2 regions of the Pseudomonas sp. HOU2 genome follow, and region 2 is predicted to be linked to the other one. Evidence: riboswitches for the same ligand, from Rfam matches in the RefSeq annotation. Region 2 holds a riboswitch; the other holds the start of a gene.
What was found. A riboswitch is a leader RNA that binds a small molecule or an ion and turns the genes downstream of it on or off. The one in region 2 is predicted to bind cobalamin.

Region 1: it holds a riboswitch for cobalamin, as region 2 does, so the genes downstream of both, cobO (cob(I)yrinic acid a,c-diamide adenosyltransferase) here and ABV589_RS27020 (CbtB domain-containing protein) in region 2, are expected to answer to the same signal.

Annotation. Positions count from the first base shown of each region.
Region 1 is NZ_CP160398.1:5,161,646-5,171,567, reverse strand. It holds gene cbiB (adenosylcobinamide-phosphate synthase CbiB) at 1-206, opposite strand, end outside; gene bluB (5,6-dimethylbenzimidazole synthase) at 203-853, opposite strand; gene ABV589_RS23445 (cobyrinate a,c-diamide synthase) at 850-2,232, opposite strand; gene cobO (cob(I)yrinic acid a,c-diamide adenosyltransferase) at 2,229-2,840, opposite strand; cobalamin riboswitch at 2,922-3,153, opposite strand; gene ABV589_RS23435 (hypothetical protein) at 3,317-3,901, shown strand; gene ABV589_RS23430 (sorbosone dehydrogenase family protein) at 3,970-5,283, shown strand; gene ABV589_RS23425 (C40 family peptidase) at 5,417-5,953, opposite strand; gene ABV589_RS23420 (NlpC/P60 family protein) at 6,173-6,787, opposite strand; gene hda (DnaA regulatory inactivator Hda) at 7,013-7,717, opposite strand; gene ABV589_RS23410 (AI-2E family transporter) at 7,937-9,010, opposite strand; gene ABV589_RS23405 (DUF2066 domain-containing protein) at 9,045-9,922, opposite strand, start outside.
Region 2 is NZ_CP160398.1:6,007,522-6,017,443, reverse strand. It holds gene cobN (cobaltochelatase subunit CobN) at 1-3,599, opposite strand, end outside; gene cobW (cobalamin biosynthesis protein CobW) at 3,603-4,673, opposite strand; cobalamin riboswitch at 4,771-4,984, opposite strand; cobalamin riboswitch at 5,863-6,085, shown strand; gene ABV589_RS27020 (CbtB domain-containing protein) at 6,207-6,404, shown strand; gene ABV589_RS27015 (CbtA family protein) at 6,416-7,117, shown strand; gene ABV589_RS27010 (cobalamin biosynthesis protein) at 7,114-7,527, shown strand; gene cobM (precorrin-4 C(11)-methyltransferase) at 7,609-8,355, shown strand; gene nfuA (Fe-S biogenesis protein NfuA) at 8,529-9,113, opposite strand; gene ABV589_RS26995 (acyltransferase) at 9,183-9,922, opposite strand, start outside.

The DNA of each region.
Region 1 (9,922 bases), 850 kb from region 2:
AACGCCGTGGCGAGCAGCGTCAGCGGCAGCACCGCGATCACCCACGCGGTGACCCCGTGACTGCGCCAGCCGCGCCCGCCCGCGTTGAAACGGCGCTCGATGCGCCCGGCAAAATTGCCGAACGCCACCAGCGGATGCCAGCGTTTCGGTTCACCCAGCAGCGCATCCAGCGCAACCGCGGCGACACTCAACAACGCCACACTCATTGATTCACTCCCCAATAATTTTCGTACAGCAACTCATTGAGCGGCCGCGCCTGCGCCCACCCTTCGAGTACCAGCATCGGCGCCGGATAGAATGCCTCGACCGGCCCCAGACACAACACCGCCAGCGGTTTGGCCCCGACCGGCAGCTGCAGCAGATCGGCCAGTGCCTGCGGTTCGAACAGCGAGACCCAACCCATGCCCAGTCCTTCGGCACGGGCCGCCAGCCACAGATTCTGGATCGCACAGGACAGCGAGGCCATGTCCATTTCCGGCAACGTGCGGCGGCCGAAAATGTGTTTTTCACGATCGTCCATCAGCGCCGCGACCAGCACTTCGGCGCAGTCGTTGATGCCTTCGACCTTGAGCTTCATGAACTCGTCACTGCGCTCGCCGAGGGCCTCGGCGGTGCGGATGCGCTCTTCTTCGACGAGGTTCTGGATCTGCCCGCGCAAGGCGCGATCGCTGATGCGGATGAAGCGCCACGGCTGCATCAGGCCGACGCTGGGCGCCTGATGCGCGGCTTCGAGCAGGCGGCGCAGCAGCTCCGGTTCGACCGTGCCGCCGGTGAAGTGGCGCATGTCGCGGCGTTCGGCGATGGCTCGGTAGACGGCTGCGCGTTCGGCCTCGGAATAGGCGTTGTCGGTCATGGCCTCTTCGCGAGCAGGCTCGCTCCCACAGGGGTTAGGTGATCCAATGTGGGAGCGAGCTTGCTCGCGAAGGCGGCCTCGAGATCTGGCGCTAACAATGCAGCAATCGCCGTCGGATTCGACGGAAAGTAGAAATGCACGTAAGACGCGGTCATCCGCCCTTCCCGATAAACCGCTTCGGCCCCGCGCCCGCCATTGGGGCTGATGCCCCGGGCAATCGGGGTCAGTTCGGTGCTGGTCAGGGAATGATGATAGGTGTGACCGCGCAACGAACCTTCCGGCAAATCCACCGCTTGCAGCGCCAGTGCCGCCAGACGTTTTTGCATCACCGCCTCACCGCGCAGCAGGCCGACCAGTTCGGCGCGGGTGCCGTCGACATCGGTCAACGCGTCGAGCAGATAGAGCATGCCGCCGCACTCGGCGAGCAGCGGTTTACCGGCGGCGTGGTGCGTACGGATCGCATCGAGCATCGCGGTGTTTTGCGATAACGCGACGTGGTGCAATTCCGGGTAGCCACCGGGCAGATACAGACTGTCGGCTTCGGGCAACTGCGTATCGCGGATCGGCGAGAAGAAGCTCAACTCGGCGCCCATCGCCCGCAGCAGGTCGAGGCTGGCGCCGTAGGTGAAGGCAAAGGCTTCGTCGCGAGCGACGGCAATGCGCACACCGTCGAGCAGCGGTTCGGCAGGAATCATTTCAGGCGCGGCGAATTCCACGGCAGGTGGCAGCGCTACCTCGCAACTGCTGGCCAAGGCTTCGGCGGCGGCATCGAGACGCAGGTCGAGGTCATTCAGTTCGCTGGCCTGCACCAGACCTAGGTGCCGGCTCGGCAACTCGATCCCGGTTTCCCGGGACAGCGCGCCGTACCAGCGCAAGCCTTCGGTGAGGCTGCCTTCGAGCAATTGCGCATGACGCAAGGTGCCGACGCGGTTGGCCAGCACGCCGGCAAACGGCAGGTCCGGCTGATAACGCGCCAGCCCCAAAGCCAGGGCGCCAAAGGTCTGGGCCATGGCGGTGCCGTCGATCACGCCGAGCACCGGCACACCGAAATGCCGCGCCAGATCAGCGCTGGACGGCGTGCCGTCGAACAGGCCCATCACACCTTCGATCAGGATCAGATCGGCTTCGGCGGCGGCTTCCCACAACAGGCGGCGGCTTTCTTGCTCGCCGACCATCCACATGTCCAGTTGATACACCGGCGCACCGCTGGCGCGCTCGAGAATCATCGGGTCGAGGAAGTCCGGGCCGCACTTGAACACGCGCACCTTGCGCCCCTGATTGCGATGCAAGCGCGCGAGTGCGGCGGTGACGGTGGTCTTGCCCTGACCGGAGGCCGGCGCGGCGATCAGTACCGCCGGGCAGTGACGTGGTTGATTCAAAGTTCGACGCCTTTCTGCGCTTTGATGCCGGCCTGGAAGGCGTGTTTGAGCATGCCCATTTCGGTGACGGTATCGCCCATTTCGATCATTTCCGGCTTGGCCGCGCGACCGGTGACGATCACGTGTTGCATCGGCGGACGTGCCTGCAGATCGCTGAGCACCTGATCCAGATCGAGGTAGCCGTGCTTGAGCGCGATGTTCAGCTCATCCAGCACCACCAGGCCGATCGACGGATCACGCAGCAGCTCGCGGGACACGGCCCACGCGGCTTCGGCGGCGGCGATGTCACGCTGGCGATCCTGGGTTTCCCAGGTGAAGCCCTCGCCCATCACGTGAAAACGCACTTGTTCAGGGAAGCGGCGGAAGAACAGCTCCTCGCCAGTGCTGTTGCGGCCCTTGATGAACTGCACCACGCCGCACTGCATGCCATGGCCCATGGCGCGGGCAAGCATGCCGAACGCCGAGCTGCTTTTGCCTTTGCCATTGCCGGTCAACACCAGCACCAGGCCGCACTCGTCAGGCGAATTGGCGATGCGTTCGTCGATCACGGCTTTTTTACGCTGCATACGCGCCAGGTGGCGTTCGTCGCGCTCGGGGGAATCGGTCATGAGGGGAGCTCTCCGTTGAGGCTGGATAACGGCGGGCAGGCACAAGAATAGACGGCAAAAAGCCTGGCATCGCCCACCGTGATGCCGCTGGATGGATCAGGCCGGTCTCCGGGCTCATGAGCGGCGAATCGCCAGACTGCGCGCCTTCCCGCGTCGGTCGACACAGTGGCTCAATGCGCAGTTTTCACTCATTTACCGTTGCGGGGGCAGCGCCGGGATCGTGATCGTTCTTCACCTGAAGACAACCCTCACCGGCTTCCCTGTTTCACTCTGTCGACACGCGTCACAGAGCACCTGAAACAAGCCGCGAAGGTTAGAGGGTTGGGGGTGGAGCGTCAATTAAAGAGGGGGCCGTCGGGCGAATAACTGCCGTCGATCAATTATCTGGCGCCATTCTTGTGCCACACTGATACAAATGATATCAAAGAGCCATGCTTTTCTCGAAAAAGCCCATCACAACAATAAGGATGATGACGATGCAAGGCATGATCATCAGCAACCCGCGCCTGGAATTCCTGCGCCCGATGCTCGAACGCTGGTTTGACTGTATCGACCGCTACAACGCCATTCGCGGCGACAACGACACCCCTTACTGGCATGACGAGAAAGCCAATCTCGGCTTGCTCTCTGCGGCGGCATGGATGGCCGAGCTGGTGACCCTTTGTGATACCTCGACCCGAAAGCAGAACGAGGACGGCGAGCGCAATGCCCGCGCCGATCTGTTCATTGCCGGGCCTGAAGACCGCGCCTACCTTCAGGCCACCCAGCGCTGGCCGCGGGTCAACAATCTCAACCTGACCCAGACCCTGCTGGACATCACCAGCGATGCCAAACGCATCAGTTTTGCCAGCGACCTCAAGCTCGGCTGCCTGTTCGTCGCCCCGCAAAAGGCCCAGCACAGCGCCAGCCCCGAAGAACTGCAGGACATGGTCGACGACCTGCAAAAGGAACATAGCTGCGCAGTGGCCTGGTATTTCCCCTACGCCTACCGCAAATTGCGCAGCGAAGCGGGCAATTATCATCCGGGCATCGCCGTGCTGTTCAAAGAGGCCCGCGGTTGAGCGGTTGAACCATCGCACGCCTGTGCTTCTCTATGATTAGGTCAATGCATTCATAGGGAAGATCAGTAATGCGCAAGTCCCAGCTCGCTCTCGTCATCGCCCTCGCCGGAGGGCTCACCGCCTGTGGTGAATCCTCCAGCCTGCAAGTCTCCGACGGCACCGGCCCGTCACCGAAACTGCCCGAACCGAACAAGACCCTGATCCCGACGGTGAACATCGCCCCGGCGATCGGCTGGCCTGCGGGTGGTAAACCGACCGCCGCGGCCGGCACGCAAGTGGCCGCATTCGCCGAAGGCCTCGATCACCCGCGCTGGCTCTACGTGCTGCCCAACGGTGATGTGCTGGTGGCGGAAACCAACGCGCCACCCAAGCCTGACGACAGCAGCGGCATTCGTGGCTGGGTGATGAAGAAAGTCATGGGCAAGGCCGGCGCTGGCGTGCCGAGCCCGAATCGCATCACCCTGTTGCGCGATGCCGACCACGACGGCGTGGCCGAGACCCGCACGGTGTTCTTGCAAAACCTCAACTCGCCGTTCGGCATGACCCTGGTCGGTAATGACCTGTATGTCGCCGACACCGATCGCCTGCTGCGCTTCCACTACGAACCCGGCGCGACCGAGATCAAAACCCAGCCGATCAAAGTCACCGACTTGCCGGGCGGCACGCTGAACCACCACTGGACGAAAAACGTCGTCGCCAGCAAGGACGGCAGCAGGCTGTACGTCACCGTCGGCTCGAACAGCAACGTTGGCGAGAATGGTCTGGATAAAGAAGAAGGTCGCGCGGCGATCTGGGAAGTCGATCGCGCCACCGGCAATCACCGGATCTTCGCCTCGGGCATCCGCAACCCCAACGGCCTGGCGTGGGAGCCCACCAGTGGCGCGTTGTGGACAGCGGTCAACGAGCGTGACGAGATCGGCAGCGACCTGGTGCCGGATTACATCACCTCGGTCAAGGACGGCGGCTTCTACGGCTGGCCATTCAGCTATTACGGACAGCACGTGGATGTGCGGGTGAAGCCGCAGAATCTGGATCTGGTGGCCAAGGCTATCGCCCCGGACTACGCCGTCGGCCCGCATACCGCTTCATTGGGCTTGACCTTCGCCGAAGGCAACAGCCTGCCGGCGCAGTTCAAGGAAGGCGCCTTCATTGGCCAGCACGGCTCATGGAACCGCAAACCGCACAGTGGCTATAAAGTGATTTTCGTCCCGTTCGCCGCCGGCAAGCCGAACGGAGCACCGGTGGATGTGCTGACCGGTTTCCTCGACAAGGACGAAAACGCCTTGGGTCGCCCGGTAGGCGTGGTGATCGACCAGCAAGGTGGTTTGCTGGTGGCCGATGATGTGGGGAACAAGGTGTGGCGGGTGTCGTCCGCCAAGTAACTTTTGCCTGACCTGAAACAACTGTAGGAGTGAGCCTGCTCGCGATGACGGTGTCACATTCAACATCAGTGTTGATTGATCAACCGCTATCGCGAGCAGGCTCACTCCTACATTGGACTGTGAGCTCTTTGAATTACGGGTTACGCGCCAGATGCTCCGGCTGCAGCACCCGCTTGGCACTCAGATACGCCTTCTGCCAGTAAGCCTTTGACAGGCTGTCCAGCTTCACCGTGCCGCCGGTGGCCGGCGCATGCACGAAGCGCCCTTCCCCGACGTAAATCCCCGCATGACTGACCTGTGAACCGCCGTTGGTGGCGAAGAAGATCAGATCGCCGGTCTGCAAACCCTCTTTGCCGACGTTCGGCGCCTGCATCACGATCATCTCGCGCGTCGAGCGCGGCAAGGAAATGCCAGCAGCATCGCGGTAGACGAAACCGATCAGGCCACTGCAATCGAACCCGGAGTCCGGTGTGTTGCCGCCCCAGCGATAAGGCGTGCCAACCAGGCCCAGCGCGCGAAACAGCACGTCTTCAGCAGCCGGCGAAAAAGCTTGGGAAGGTCCGAACACGACCGGGGCACGTACCACGGGCGCAGGCGGCGGCGTGCGGCTGGCGCAGGCGCTGAGCAGCGCTGCGAAGAAGATCAAAGCAAGGCGGGCCGACATCGTCATAAGCAGAACATCCTGATCTGGCTGCGGCTTTCTCTGCCGAATGGACAGAAACAAAACCGCCTGCGGAGCACGCAGGCGGTTTGCCATCAATATAGATACAGGATTCTAGCGGCTATACGACAAACTTCAAGTAAGACTTTAACTTCACCTTGTAAAGTTTAGGTCTACTCCGTGCCGGAGCCGTTTTTTGTCGCCACGGACGTGACGACAACGGGGGAATTACTTGCGAGCGGTGACCACGGTCGGTGCCATCGCGAGGGCGCGCTTGGCTTCGATGAAGGTCTTGCTCCAGTAGCTGTCACCCAGGCTGTCGATGCGAACACCGCCGCTGCGACGACTGCTGGAGTGGATGAACTGGTTGTCACCCAGGTAGATCCCGGCGTGGCTTACACGACCGCGACGACCATTGGTGGCGAAGAACAGCAGATCGCCCGGCTCAAGGTTGCCGCGCGAGACCAGAGGCGCATCCACGTTGATCATTTCACGGGTGGAGCGCGGCAGATTCATGCCGGCTTCTTCGCGGAACAGATAACCGATGAAACCGCTGCAGTCGAAGCCGGCTTCAGAGGTGCCGCCGAAACGGTAACGGGTACCGATCAGGGACATGCCGCGTTCAAGGATGCTGTCGGCCAGAACCGGAAGCTCGTACGGCTTCTTGTTGAAGTCCGAGAGTTCCTTTTCGGTGTCCAGCTCTTCCTGGTAAATAACGGAAGACTGGGCAGTGGCAGAATTTTTAACCTGTTGAGGCTGCTCTTGAACTGGAGAATGAGCAGCGCAACCGAACAACAGGGTGACGAGTGCGAGAGGCACGAGGGGTGCGAAGCGATTTAGCATGGGCACGACCGTGGCTGAAGTTGTAAAGAAGCCGAGACTATGCCCGCTATCGGCCTCATTTGCAAATTCAATCGATCTTTTTGTGACTTCCCGGTTTCTCGTTTACATCTAAGCGCTTAAGCCCATTTGAGTCGATACGCGGTCTGCACAGGGTGCGGAAAAGCGGATTTTCTGGCGCCTGAAATATGTCAAAACGTGGTCAAAGCCACGTATTTCAAGGGCTGGCTACCAGCCGAGGGTTTCTTTCAGGAACGGAATCGTCAACTTGCGCTGCGCCTGCAACGAGGCCTGATCCAGCTGTTCGAGCAGGTCGAACAATGCACTCATGCTGCGGGTGCCGCGGGTCAGGATAAAGTGTCCGACTTCATCGGTCAGGTGCAGGCCGCGACGCGACGCGCGCAATTGCAGGGCACGCAATTTGTCTTCATCGGAGAGCGGACGCATCTGGAAAATCAGCGCCAGGGTCAGGCGCGATTTGAGATCGGCCAGTTTCACCGGCAATTCGCGTGGCGAAGTAGAAGCGGCGATCAGCAGACGCCGACCACTGTCACGCAGACGGTTGAACAGATGAAACATCGCCTCTTCCCAGTCGGCCTTGCCGGCAATCACCTGCAAGTCATCCAGGCAGACCAGTTCGTACTGTTCAAGGTTGTCGAGGATTTCGATGCCGCGATCCATCAACTCGGCCAGCGGCAGGTACACCGCAGGCTCGCCCATCTGCTCGAAGCGCAGGCAAGCCGCCTGCAACAGATGCGTACGCCCTACCCCATGCTTGCCCCACAGGTAGATCAGGCTTTCGGTCCAGCCGGCGTCGGCTTCGCATAGGCGCTCGACATAGCCGAGTGCAGCGGCATTGGCGCCTGGGTAGTAGTTGATGAAGGTGGCGTCGTCACGCAGACGCACACCTAGGGGCAGCTGAATCGGTTTCATGCTGACTGAACAGTTCTCAATGAACCGTTAGTGGCCTCTGTGTAAAGTTTGCGAAGTTTATACCCGTGAAGCTGAGCGCACAATGCGACAGACTCCAAGCAAAATCAAAGGTTTGCGTTAACACGCTGGTTTTATGACGGTTTCTCTGACGCGACGCCGAGCAGACTCACCGCAAAACACGGGCCAACCCGGCGCAATGCCGGGTCGTCCGTAACCGGATTACAACTCGGGCTCATCTGCCCCGCTGTAAATATCCGAGTCCTTGTACAAATCGTGCACGTGACGCACCAGCACCATGATCACCGCCGCCACCGGCAATGCCAGCAGAACCCCGGTGAAACCGAACAGCTCGCCACCCGCCAGGATCGCGAAGATCACCGCCACCGGATGCAGACCGATGCGGTCACCCACCAGCAAAGGCGTCAGCACCATGCCTTCCAGCGCTTGCCCGACCATGAACACCGCGACGATGCCAATCATCGGGTACAGGTCGCCACCGAACTGGAACAGCCCGGCAATCAGCGCCGCGCCAATGCCGATGACAAACCCCATGTACGGCACGATAGCCGCCAAGCCTGCAATCAGGCCGATCAACAGCCCCAGTTCCAGACCGACGATCATCAGACCCGCCGCATAAATCACCCCCAGCGCCAGCATCACCAGCAATTGCCCGCGCACAAACGCGCCAAGCACCTCGTGGCACTCACCGGCGAGCGAGACGATGGTTTCTTCACGATCACGCGGCAACAGGCTGCGGATCTTGGCCATCATCACGTCCCAGTCGCGCAGCAGATAAAAACTCACCACCGGGATCAGCACCAGATTCGCCAGCCAGCCGATCAGCGCCAGACTCGAGGCCGTCGCCTGACTCAGCACCACACCAACGATGTCGGTGGTCTGCCCCATGTGTTCGCTGATCGCCGCCTTGACCTTGTCGAACTTCCAGAAACCGTCCGACAACCCCAGCTTCGATTGCGCCCACGGCAGCGCGGTGTGCTGCAGCCAGTCGAGCATCTGCGGTGCCAGCTCGTACAAGCGCACCAACTGCTTGGCGAGCATCGGCACCAGCACCAGCAGCAACGTGGTGACGATCAGGGTGAACAAGGCAAACACCGCAATCACGCCCCAGGTACGCGACAGACCGAGTCGCTCAAGGCGATCCACCAGCGGATCGAACAGATAAGCCAGCAGCAACGCCACCAGAAACGGCGTGAGGATCGGATGCAGCAACCAGACAAATGCGCAAAGCAGGACTACCCCACCGAGCCAGAACCAACGCCGCGAATCGGCCATGTACCACTCCTACTGCTTCTATATAAGGAAAGACTTACCAGCGAAACCGCAACGAAGGCGCTACCGGTGCAGGCGCTGGAGCCGCAACAGGCGCCGCACCTGCGACCGCTGGCTGCGGCGCTGCCACTGGCGTCGGTGCTTCGGCCGGCAACTCCTGCAACTTCGCCAGCGACAATTGCGAACGCAACTGATCGGCACTGCCGTTGACCCGATACACAATGCGATCGCCATCGACACTCTGCAGACGCACACCGAACGGTTCGAGTAACCGCAGCAGCGCGGCGTAGTGCTCAAGATTCATGCCCTGCACTTCGAGGGTCTGTTGACCGGAAGCGCCGGGCTTGGCAACAAATCGCGGGGCCAGACGCTCAGCCACTGCCAGCATCACCGCATCGGCCACGGTAGCCTGATCGGCGCCCTGCACGCTGCCGGCCTCTTTCTGATCGCCCAGCCACAGATGCCACTTGGCCTGCCACTGCCCGCCCTCTTCGTGCGTATGCACCGCCAACAAGGCATCCGCGCCGTAACGCTCCGAAGCGCCGCGCAATGGCGCGGGATCGGTGCCGTCCAGCACCGGCGCGGTGGCCACCAGTTGCTCACTGAGATCCGCCAGCGGCAGACGCAGCGGCAAGCCGCGATGCTGAGCCGCAGAACGCAGCGGTGCAGCCGCTGCCTGACCGTCGCCGACCAGGCTCGAACCTTCAGTCGAATCGTTCAGCCACCAGCTCAGAATCGACGGCCGACTCGCCCCCCACAATGACAGCCCGGCCCGGCGCAGCGCCTGCTCGGTGGTGGCCGGATCGAAATCGACCTTGAGCACCTCCGGCGGCCCGGCATCGAAACCGAACTGACTGATGATCTGCTGCGGATCCTTGCGAATCGCCGCCAGCCCCGGATTCTGCGGAGCCTTGG
Region 2 (9,922 bases):
GCGCCTTTATAGCCATGACGCTTGACCCCGTCGATCCATTTCGGATTGGCCGCCCGCGAGCGGATCACCCGGTTCAGTTCTTCTTTCAGGGTGCGGATTTTCGGCAGATCCGGCTGGCTGTGATCGCCGTGATAACTGGCCGCCGCTTCCCCGCGCAAGGTTTCCACCGCCGCGAGCATGCCGCCCTGAAACTGGTAATAGTCGTTGGAATCGAGCAAGTCGTGCTCGCGGTTGTCCTGATTCTGCAGCACCGCCTGCACCTGACTCAGGCGCTGGGCGAACTGTTCGCGGGCGGCGGTGCCCTCGTCCGCCCCGCCGTACGCGTAGGCGCCCCAGTTCAGGTAGACCTCGGCCAGATCTTCGCGGCTCTGCCACAGGCGACCGTCGATCGCGCCCTGTACACCCGCGCCATAGGCACCGGGTTTGGCGCCGAAGATCCGCCAGCCGGCCTGGCGCCGCGCCGCGTCGGCATCCAGCCCCGATTGCAAAAGCGCCTCGCGTTCAGCGCGCACCTTCGCGGCCAGCGGATTGAGGTCATCCGGTTCGTCCAGCGCTGCCACCGCTTGCACGGCGGCGTCGAACAGCCGAATCAGATTGGCGAAAGCATCGCGGAAGAAGCCCGAGACCCGCAGCGTGACATCGACCCGTGGCCGGTCGAGCAGGCTCAGCGGCAGAATCTCGAAATCATCGACGCGCTGACTGCCGGTGGCCCATACCGGGCGCACGCCCATCAGCGCCATGGCCTGAGCGATGTCGTCACCGCCAGTGCGCATGGTCGCCGTACCCCACACCGACAGACCGAGCTGACGCAGGTGATCACCGTGATCCTGCAAATGCCGCTCGAGAATCAACGTGGCGGACTGGAAACCGATGCGCCACGCGGTGGTGGTCGGCAGGTTGCGCACGTCCACCGAGTAGAAATTGCGCCCGGTGGGCAATACGTCGAGACGGCCACGACTGGGTGCGCCGCTTGGGCCGGCGGGGACGAAGCGGCCGTTCAGCGCGTCGAGCAGGCCGCGCATTTCGGCGGGGCCGCAGGCGTCGAGGCGTGGGGCGACGACTTCGCGCAGGTTGTCCAGAATCGCGTTGACTTCGACCCTTCCTGCCCCTTGTGGGAGCGACGGTGCGACGATTCGACTTGCTCGCGAAAGCGTCGTGTCAGTCGACATTGATGTACCTGACCCACCGCTTTCGCGAGCAAGCTCGCTCCCACAGGGGATTTGTAGTGCTTGGGAGATCAGTTGAGTGGCGAATAGCTCCAGGCGTTCGCGGGTGTCGCCGGCGGTGCGCCAGATTTCGTCACTGACGTTTTGCAGCTCTATCGGGCGCGGGCCGTTCCACGGATCGGCCAATGCACAGTCCAGCGGATCAAACCCCAGCTCAAACGCCTTGGCCAACGCCCGCGGCAAACTCGATTGCGCGCCCTTGCCATCGCCTCGGGGAATGCGCAGCAAGGCCAGTAGCGTGTCGATGCGCAAACGCCCGGTCGGCGATTCGCCGAAAATGTGCAGGCCATCGCGGATCTGCGATTCCTTCAGATCACACAGATAGGTGTCCAGACGCGGCAGCCAGATTGCTGCATCGGCGTCGCTGTCCAGACCGGTGTCGAGTTGCAGTTCGCGATCGATCTGCGTCTCGCGCACCAGTTGCAGAATGTCGCGCTGCAGCTCCCGCGCACGACGCGGATCGAGCAGTTGCGCCTCGTAATATTCGTCGGCCAGCAGTTCCAGATTGCGCAGCGGGCCGTAGGTTTCGGCGCGGGTCAGCGGCGGCATCAGGTGGTCGATGATCACCGCTTGTGTGCGCCGTTTGGCCTGGGCGCCCTCGCCCGGGTCGTTGACGATAAACGGATAGATGTTCGGTAGCGGCCCGAGCAATGCGTCCGGCCAGCAATTCTCCGATAGACCAACGCCCTTGCCCGGCAGCCATTCGAGGTTGCCGTGCTTGCCGACGTGAATCACCGCGTGCGCGCCGTAGGTGTTGCGCAGCCAGAAATAGAACGCCAGATAGCCGTGGGGTGGCACCAGATCCGGGTCGTGATACACCGCGCTCGGATCGACCTGATAACCGCGCGCCGGCTGAATGCCGACGAAGGTCAGGCCAAAACGCAGCCCGGCGATCATCATCCGCCCGTCGCGACACATCGGATCGTTTTGCGGCGCGCCCCAGCGTTCCAGCACTGCCGCGCGATTGGCTTGCGGCAGCGCATTGAACATCGCCAGATAGGCGTCCATCGCCAGACTTTGCTGGCACGGACGCAAGTCGATGCTGTCGAGGTCGTTGCTGACGCCGCCGAGCAATTGCTGGATCAACGCGGTGCCGCTGTCCGGCAACTGCGCCGCCAGCGGAAAGCCTTCGGCCTGCAACGCCCGCAGGATATTCAACGCGGCCGCCGGCGTATCGAGACCGACGCCATTGCCGATGCGACCGTCGCGAGTCGGGTAATTGGCGAGAATCAGCGCGATGCGTTTTTCAGCGTTCGGCAGTTGCGCCAGATCGCTCCAGCGCCGGGCCAGTTCGGCGACAAAATCCATGCGCTCGGGTTGCGCCCGATAGCAGACCACGTCGGACTGACTGCGCTCACTGCGCCAGGCCAGATCCTTGAAGCTGATCGGCCGGCTGATGATGCGCCCGTCGAGTTCCGGCAAGGCGATGTGCATCGCCAGATCCCGTGGCCCCAGACCCTGCTCGCTGTCGCGCCAACCGGGTTCGTTGTCCTGGGCGCAGATCGCTTGAATCACCGGAATATTGCGCCGGAACGGCCGCAGATGCGGCGCTTCCGGGCTGGATTGCGCGAAGCCGGTGGTGTTGAGAATCACCGCCGCCTCGACCTCATCCAGCCAGTCCTCGACCACACTCAGACAGCCGGGTTCTTTCAGGCTGGCGACGGCGATCGGCAACGGATTGAGCCCCGCTGCCTGCAAGCGCTGGCAAAACACGTCAATGAACGCGGTGTTCGCCGCTTGCAAATGCGAGCGATAAAACAACACCGCCGCAACCGGTTGACCGGGCAGCCATTCGGCTTGCCAGTCGCACAGTGCGGCGGTGTTTTTCTGGGGGTGGTAAATCGCCGTACGCGGCAGCGCTTGCGGCTCGCCCCAGACGTAGTCGCGCGCCAACCAGCGGTTGGCCAGGCAATGGAAGAAGTCCAGCGCATTGCCCATGCCGCCCTGACGCAGGAACTGCCAGAGGCGGTCGCGATCTTCGGCGGGCACAGTGCTCAGGTCGCTGAGCTCCGGGTCGGGACGGTCATCGCCCGGCACCAGAATCACCTGCACGCCGCGTTCGGACAACTCCACCAGACGCTCGACGCCATAACGCCAGTAAGCGATGCCGCCGTGCAGCGAAATCAGAATGACCTTGGCGTGACGCAGCACCTCATCGACATACAGATCGACCGAGGCATGATTCTGCACCTGCATCGGGTTGGCCAGACGCAGGCTCGGATAATCCTCGGGCAACTGCTGCGCAGCTTCGGCGAGCAGCGCCAGGCTGGAATCGCCGCTGCACAGGATCACCAGTTCGGCGGGGGTTTGTCCAAGGTCGGCAATGTTGTCATCCGACACGAAACCGCCGGGCTGGGTCCTGAGCAGGTGCATGGCTTAAACGCTGAGCGCGGCGCGCAGTTGCGCTTCGAGGTGCGCGGCGTCGAGTTCCTGACCGATCAGCACCAAACGTGTGACGCGCGCTTCGTCAGCGCCCCACTGGCGGTCGAAGTGCTTGTCGAAACGCGTGCCCACACCCTGAATCAACAGGCGCATCGGCTTGTTCGGAATCGCCGCGAAGCCCTTCACGCGCAGAATGCCGTGCTGGACCACCAGTTGCGTCAGTGCATCGAGCAGCAGGCTTTCGTCGGCTTGCGGCAGTTCGATGGAGATCGAATCAAAGGCGTCGTGATCATGGTCATCGTGATCGTCATCACCGTCGTGGTGGTGATCGTGATGACTGTGGCGGCTGTCGATGTGTTCTTCGGAACCGGCACCGAGACCGATCAGCACGTCCAGTGGCAGGCGACCGTTGCTGGCTTCGATGATTTTTACAGCGGGCGGCAGTTCTTCAGCGACTTCCAGACGTACGCGAGCGAGGTCTTCAGGGCTGGTCTGGTCGGCCTTGTTGAGGATCACCAGATCGGCGCTGGCCAGTTGGTCGGCGAACAGTTCGTGCAGCGGCGATTCGTGATCCAGGTTCGGGTCAAGTTTGCGCTGGGCGTCGACCTGATCCGGGAACGCGGCGAAGGTGCCGGCGGCCACGGCCGGGCTGTCGACCACGGTGATCACCGCGTCAACCGTGCAGGCGCTGCGGATTTCCGGCCACTGGAAGGCTTGTACCAGCGGTTTTGGCAGGGCCAGACCGGACGTCTCGATCAGTATGTGATCGAGGTCACCGCGACGGGCGACCAGTTCGCGCATCACCGGGAAGAACTCTTCCTGAACCGTGCAGCACAGGCAGCCGTTGGCCAGTTCGTAGACGCGACCGGTGGCTTCTTCTTCGGTGCAACCGATGGTGCATTGCTTGAGGATTTCACCGTCGATACCCAGCTCGCCGAATTCGTTGACGATCACCGCGATGCGGCGGCCCTGAGCGTTGTCGAGCATATGACGCAGCAAGGTGGTTTTGCCCGAGCCGAGAAAACCGGTGACGATGGTGACGGGGAGTTTGGCCAGTGTTTTCATCGGATGCCCTTTGGCAAGGTGGCGGGCATACGGGACGAGATCCGCTGCGAGCGTGCGCGCGGAAGAATTCGCCACCGGATCACCCCGCCCGGTTGTAGTGAGAAATCTGTGACGAGGCAGGTCTCCTGGCTGACGGTGTTCAGGTTTTGAGCCTGGCGTTCGTTGCGCCTTCCCGCGGGCTCTGTGGATTGAGCTGGCAGTGGCGTGGCAACGAACTTCACCGTTCACAGTTGCGGGGGCAGCCGCGGCTTTGACCGCGTTCCCTTCTTAGCTTCGGCGTGGGCCGAAGAACCTCGAAGGTGCAAGGCTACGCATCGGGTGGTGACCGGTCAATGGTTGGATTGGGGGCATATCCGTTGCTTCGGGTGCTGCCGCTGGCGGTTTCGCTCTTACAGCGAGTCACCTTTTCCAAACGCCGAAAAGGTAACCCAAAAGGCTTTGCCCCGGCGTACGGCACTTCGCTGAGGCTCAGTGTTCCCTCGCTACGGTGTCCATCCGGGGGCATCGCCTATGGTTTGCTTCGCTGCACCTCCTCTCGATGTATGCGGCTTCGCCGCATGGCGCTGCGCGCCTACCCCCTGATGGACACCTACGCTCGGCCTGCCGAAGGGGCTGAAGATCAAAAGCCACATCAAGAGCCAGAGCCAATGCCAAAGCCAAAGCCAAAGCCAAAGCCAAGGCCAAGGCCAAGGCCAAGGCCAAAGCAGATCAAAAGATCACAGCCTTCGGCAGTTCCTACAGGGGATTGGGTGTATTCGGTTGGAAATTGGTCGGCTGTCAGGCCGCCATCGCTGGCAAGCCAGCTCCCACAAAAATCAACAGCAGATCGCACCCGCTTTTCACCACTCAACACGATGAGCGTTAGCTCGAGTAAAGCTTTTGATCTGAAGGCCCGTCGGCAGGCTGAGTGGAGGGATTTATCCGGGGGTGGGAGCGCAGCGACCGTTTGGCGCAGCCAAACACAGCGAGAGGAGGTGCAGCGAAGCAAACCGTAGGCGCTGCCCCCGGATGAATCCCGGAGCGAAGGAACCCGAGCCTAGGCGAGGGCCGAACGTCAGGGCATAGACCTTTTGGTTACTTTTGGGGCGTTTGCCAAAAGTGACCCGCCGTAAGGGCGGAACCGTAATCAGCAACACCCGCAGCAACGGATCCCCCCACAAAATTGACTACATTCCCCAACCCATGCTCTCCTACACAACTTGTTACGGGTGCCCTTCACAGGGTGAAACGGGAAACCGGTGAATCATGTGCTTTACTCAAAGCCATGTCAGTCCGGTGCTGCCCCCGCAACGGTAAGCGAGCGAAGCGTCAGATCCACTGTGCCAATGCGGCATGGGAAGGTGATGCTTGCAGGTCGGCCAGACGCCAACCCCTCGTGAGCCCGGAGACCGGCCCGCAACACACAGCACGCATGCTGCGTCGCTGAACATAACAAACCCGCGGTGGGCGGGCGCTGTTCGAACCTCTGCGTGCCTGACCCGCAGGGGTTTTCATGCGCTCTATTCACCCGCTGACACTCCAGAGGGAAGCGCCATGTCGATCATCAGCAGCACCGGCAGCAACACCGACAAAATCTCCAGCACCGCCACCTTGAGCCAACGCCTGACCGCCGCGATTGTCGCGTCGATCCTCGGCGCCAGCCTGGTTTACTTCGCCGGTTTCTCGCACATCGAAGCGGTGCACAACGCCGCCCACGATACCCGCCACAGCGCCGCGTTCCCGTGCCACTGAGACCTGCCGCCATGATCAAGCGTATTGCGCAAACCGCAGGTTTCACCGGGCTGCTGGCCGCCCTGTTGCTGACCTTGCTGCAAAGTTTCTGGGTCTCGCCACTGATTCTGCAGGCCGAAACCTTCGAGAAATCCGAACCGGTGGCCGTTCACCAACATGCCGACGGCGCCATGGCCGGGCACACTCACGACGCCGAAGCCTGGGAACCGGAAGACGGCTGGCAACGCGTGGTCTCGACCACCGGTGGCAATCTGGTGGTGGCGGTCGGTTTCGCCCTGATGCTCGCCGGCCTGTACACCCTGCGGGCACCGACCAAAACCTCACAAGGTCTGCTCTGGGGTCTGGCCGGTTACGCAACTTTCGTGCTCGCGCCGACCTTGGGCCTGCCGCCTGAACTGCCGGGCACAGCCGCAGCCGATCTGGCGTCGCGGCAGATGTGGTGGATCGGCACCGCCGCATCCACCGCTGTTGGTCTGGCCCTGATCGTGTTCAGCCGTCATTGGTTGATGAAGCTGCTGGGCGTGGCGATTCTGGCTATGCCGCACGTGATCGGCGCACCACAACCGGAAGTGCATTCGATGCTCGCTCCGGAAGCGCTGGAAGCCCAGTTCAAAATCGCTTCGCAGTTGACCAACGTGGCGTTCTGGCTGGCCCTGGGCCTGATCAGCGCCTGGTTGTTCCGCCGCAAAAGCGATGGTCAATACCACGCATGACCGATGACCGCGCAGCGCCGACCTTCGTGGTTGGCCTGGGCTGCCAGCGCGGCTGCCCGGCCAGCACGCTGCGCGCGTTACTCGATCAGGCATTGCAGGCGCATCGCATCGAGCTGGAAGCGGTCAAGGCCCTGGCGAGCATCGACTTGAAGCGCGATGAGCCGGGCTTGCAGGAACTGGCCGCACAACTTGCGTTACCACTGTTGTATTTCAGCAGCGACGAACTGGCCAGTTACCAGCAGCGACTCAGCCACCATTCGCAGATCGCCTATGAGCGCACCGGCTGCTACGGCGTGGCGGAAAGTGCCGCCCTGGCCCTTGCCGAGCAGTTGATTCAGGCACCGGCAAAACTGCTGATTTCCCGGCAAAAATACGCTCAGGCAACCCTGGCATTGGCCGGCGCTGCGTAAAATCCCGATAATCCCCCTGTTTGATCATGAGCAATCTTCATCTGAAGCGTTGCCCTGCCCCGTTTTTCACAGGATTTCTGCATGACTGTCTACTTCATCGGCGCCGGCCCCGGCGACCCGGAATTGATCACCGTCAAAGGCCAGCGGCTGATCCGCAGCTGCCCGGTGATCATCTACGCAGGCTCGCTGGTACCGGCTGCGGTGCTGGAGGGGCATCAGGCCGACACCGTGGTCAACAGCGCCGAATTGCATCTCGAACAGATCATCGAACTGATCAAAACCGCGCATGCCAACGGCCAGGATGTGGCGCGGGTGCATTCCGGCGATCCGAGTCTGTATGGCGCGATTGGTGAGCAGATTCGTTATCTGCGTGAGCTGAACATTCCGTTCGAAATCATCCCCGGCGTCACCGCGACCGCAGCGTGTGCGGCGTTGCTCGGCGCCGAGCTGACACTGCCGGACGTTTCGCAGAGCGTGATTCTGACCCGCTACGCCGATAAAACTGCCATGCCGGCGGGTGAGGAGTTGAGCAGTCTGGCGCAGCATGGCGCGACCATGGCGATTCACCTGGGGGTCAATCATCTGCAGAAGATCATCGCCGAACTGCTGCCGCATTACGGCGCGGATTGCCCGATTGCGGTGATACACCGGGCGACGTGGCCGGATCAGGCTTGGGTGGTGGGGACGCTGGAAGATATTGCCGCGAAGGTCGCAGCCAAAGGATTTCGGCGTACGGCGCTGATTCTGGTCGGGCGGGTGTTGAGCAGTGAGGTGTTCAGCGAGTCGTCGCTGTATCGCGCGGGGCATGCGCACCTTTACAGACCCTGAAAGCAATTGTGGCGAGGGAGCTTGCTCCCGCCGGATCGCGGAGCGATCCCAAAACCAGACAATCCACTCATCACGGGTAAATGCATTGTCAGGTTTGTGACTGCTTTGCAGTCAAGCGGGAGCAAGCTCCCTCGCCACAGCGCCGTTTTTCAGGCCCGCAGTGAACACCTTACTCAGTAGTAGGCGTTTTCTTTCTGCGTGTGGTCGGTCACGTCGCGCACACCTTTGAGCTCTGGAATACGCTCGAGCAAGGTGCGCTCGATGCCTTCCTTCAGGGTCACGTCGGCCTGGCCGCAGCCCTGGCAGCCGCCGCCGAACTGCAGCACGGCAATGCCGTCCTCGACCACATCAATCAGGCTGACCTGACCGCCGTGGCTGGCCAGTCCCGGGTTGATTTCGGTTTGCAGGTAGTAGTTGATGCGCTCGTTGACCGGGCTGTCGGCGTTGACCATCGGTACTTTGGCGTTTGGCGCCTTGATGGTCAGCTGGCCGCCCATGCGGTCGGTGGCGTAGTCGACGACGGCATCGTCGAGGAACGCTTCGCTGAACGAGTCGATGTAGGCGGTGAAGCTTTTGAGCCCCAGCGCGGTATCTTCAGGTTTTTCTTCGCCCGGCTTGCAGTAGGCAATGCAGGTTTCGGCGTACTGGGTGCCAGGCTGGGTGATGAAGACGCGGATGCCGATGCCCGGGGTGTTCTGCTTGGAGAGCAGATCGGCCAGGTAATCGTGGGCGGCGTCGGTAATGGTAATAGCGGTCATGGAAACTCCTCGCAGGCTTGGGCGCAGTTTACGCCAATCATTGCGCCGGACAAAGTCCTAGTATTTTTGTCAGGAAAGATTCTTGACAGGCTCGCGAGCCGATTCGCCGTCGATCCGCGTTTTAAGCCACTGATAGCTGCGTTTTTCCACCCATTCGTAGCTCAGCCACGAACCCACTGCGATAGCCAAGGCACAAATAGCGAACATCAGATACGGATTGATTCCATAGCGCCGGGCAATAAAACCACCGGCAGACAGCACCAGCACGTGCATCAGATACACCGAATAAGAACAATCACCGAGCAACTTCATCAGCCGATTACGCTCGACGTAGCGCTCAAGTGATATGCAGGCCATCACCAGCACCGCACTCGGCACGCCCCAGTTCAACAGCCTTGGCGCCGGCGCCAAGTGATAGATCGCCAACAACGCGACGCCCATCGCCAACAGTGGCAGCCACAGACCCGCACCGATCCAGCCCCGGCGATAGAGCACGCCAATGCCGATCCCCAGCAAAAATTCGTAGACGATGTCCGAACGGTAAAACTCGTTGAGCCAGCCGAACGCCTGACACACCGAAAACAGCAACGCGCCAACCACCAGCAAGCGCACCTGCCAGCGAAACACCAGCGCACAGGCAAACAACACATAAAAGAGCATTTCGTAGTTGAGCGTCCAGCCGACATTCAGCGTCGGATAAATCCCGTAGCCGCCGGGGTTTTGCGCAGGAATGAATAACAGCGACGCGAGGAAATGCGCCCAATCCACGGTCTGATCCGGCAACATCGGCCGGGCGAACACCACCAGCA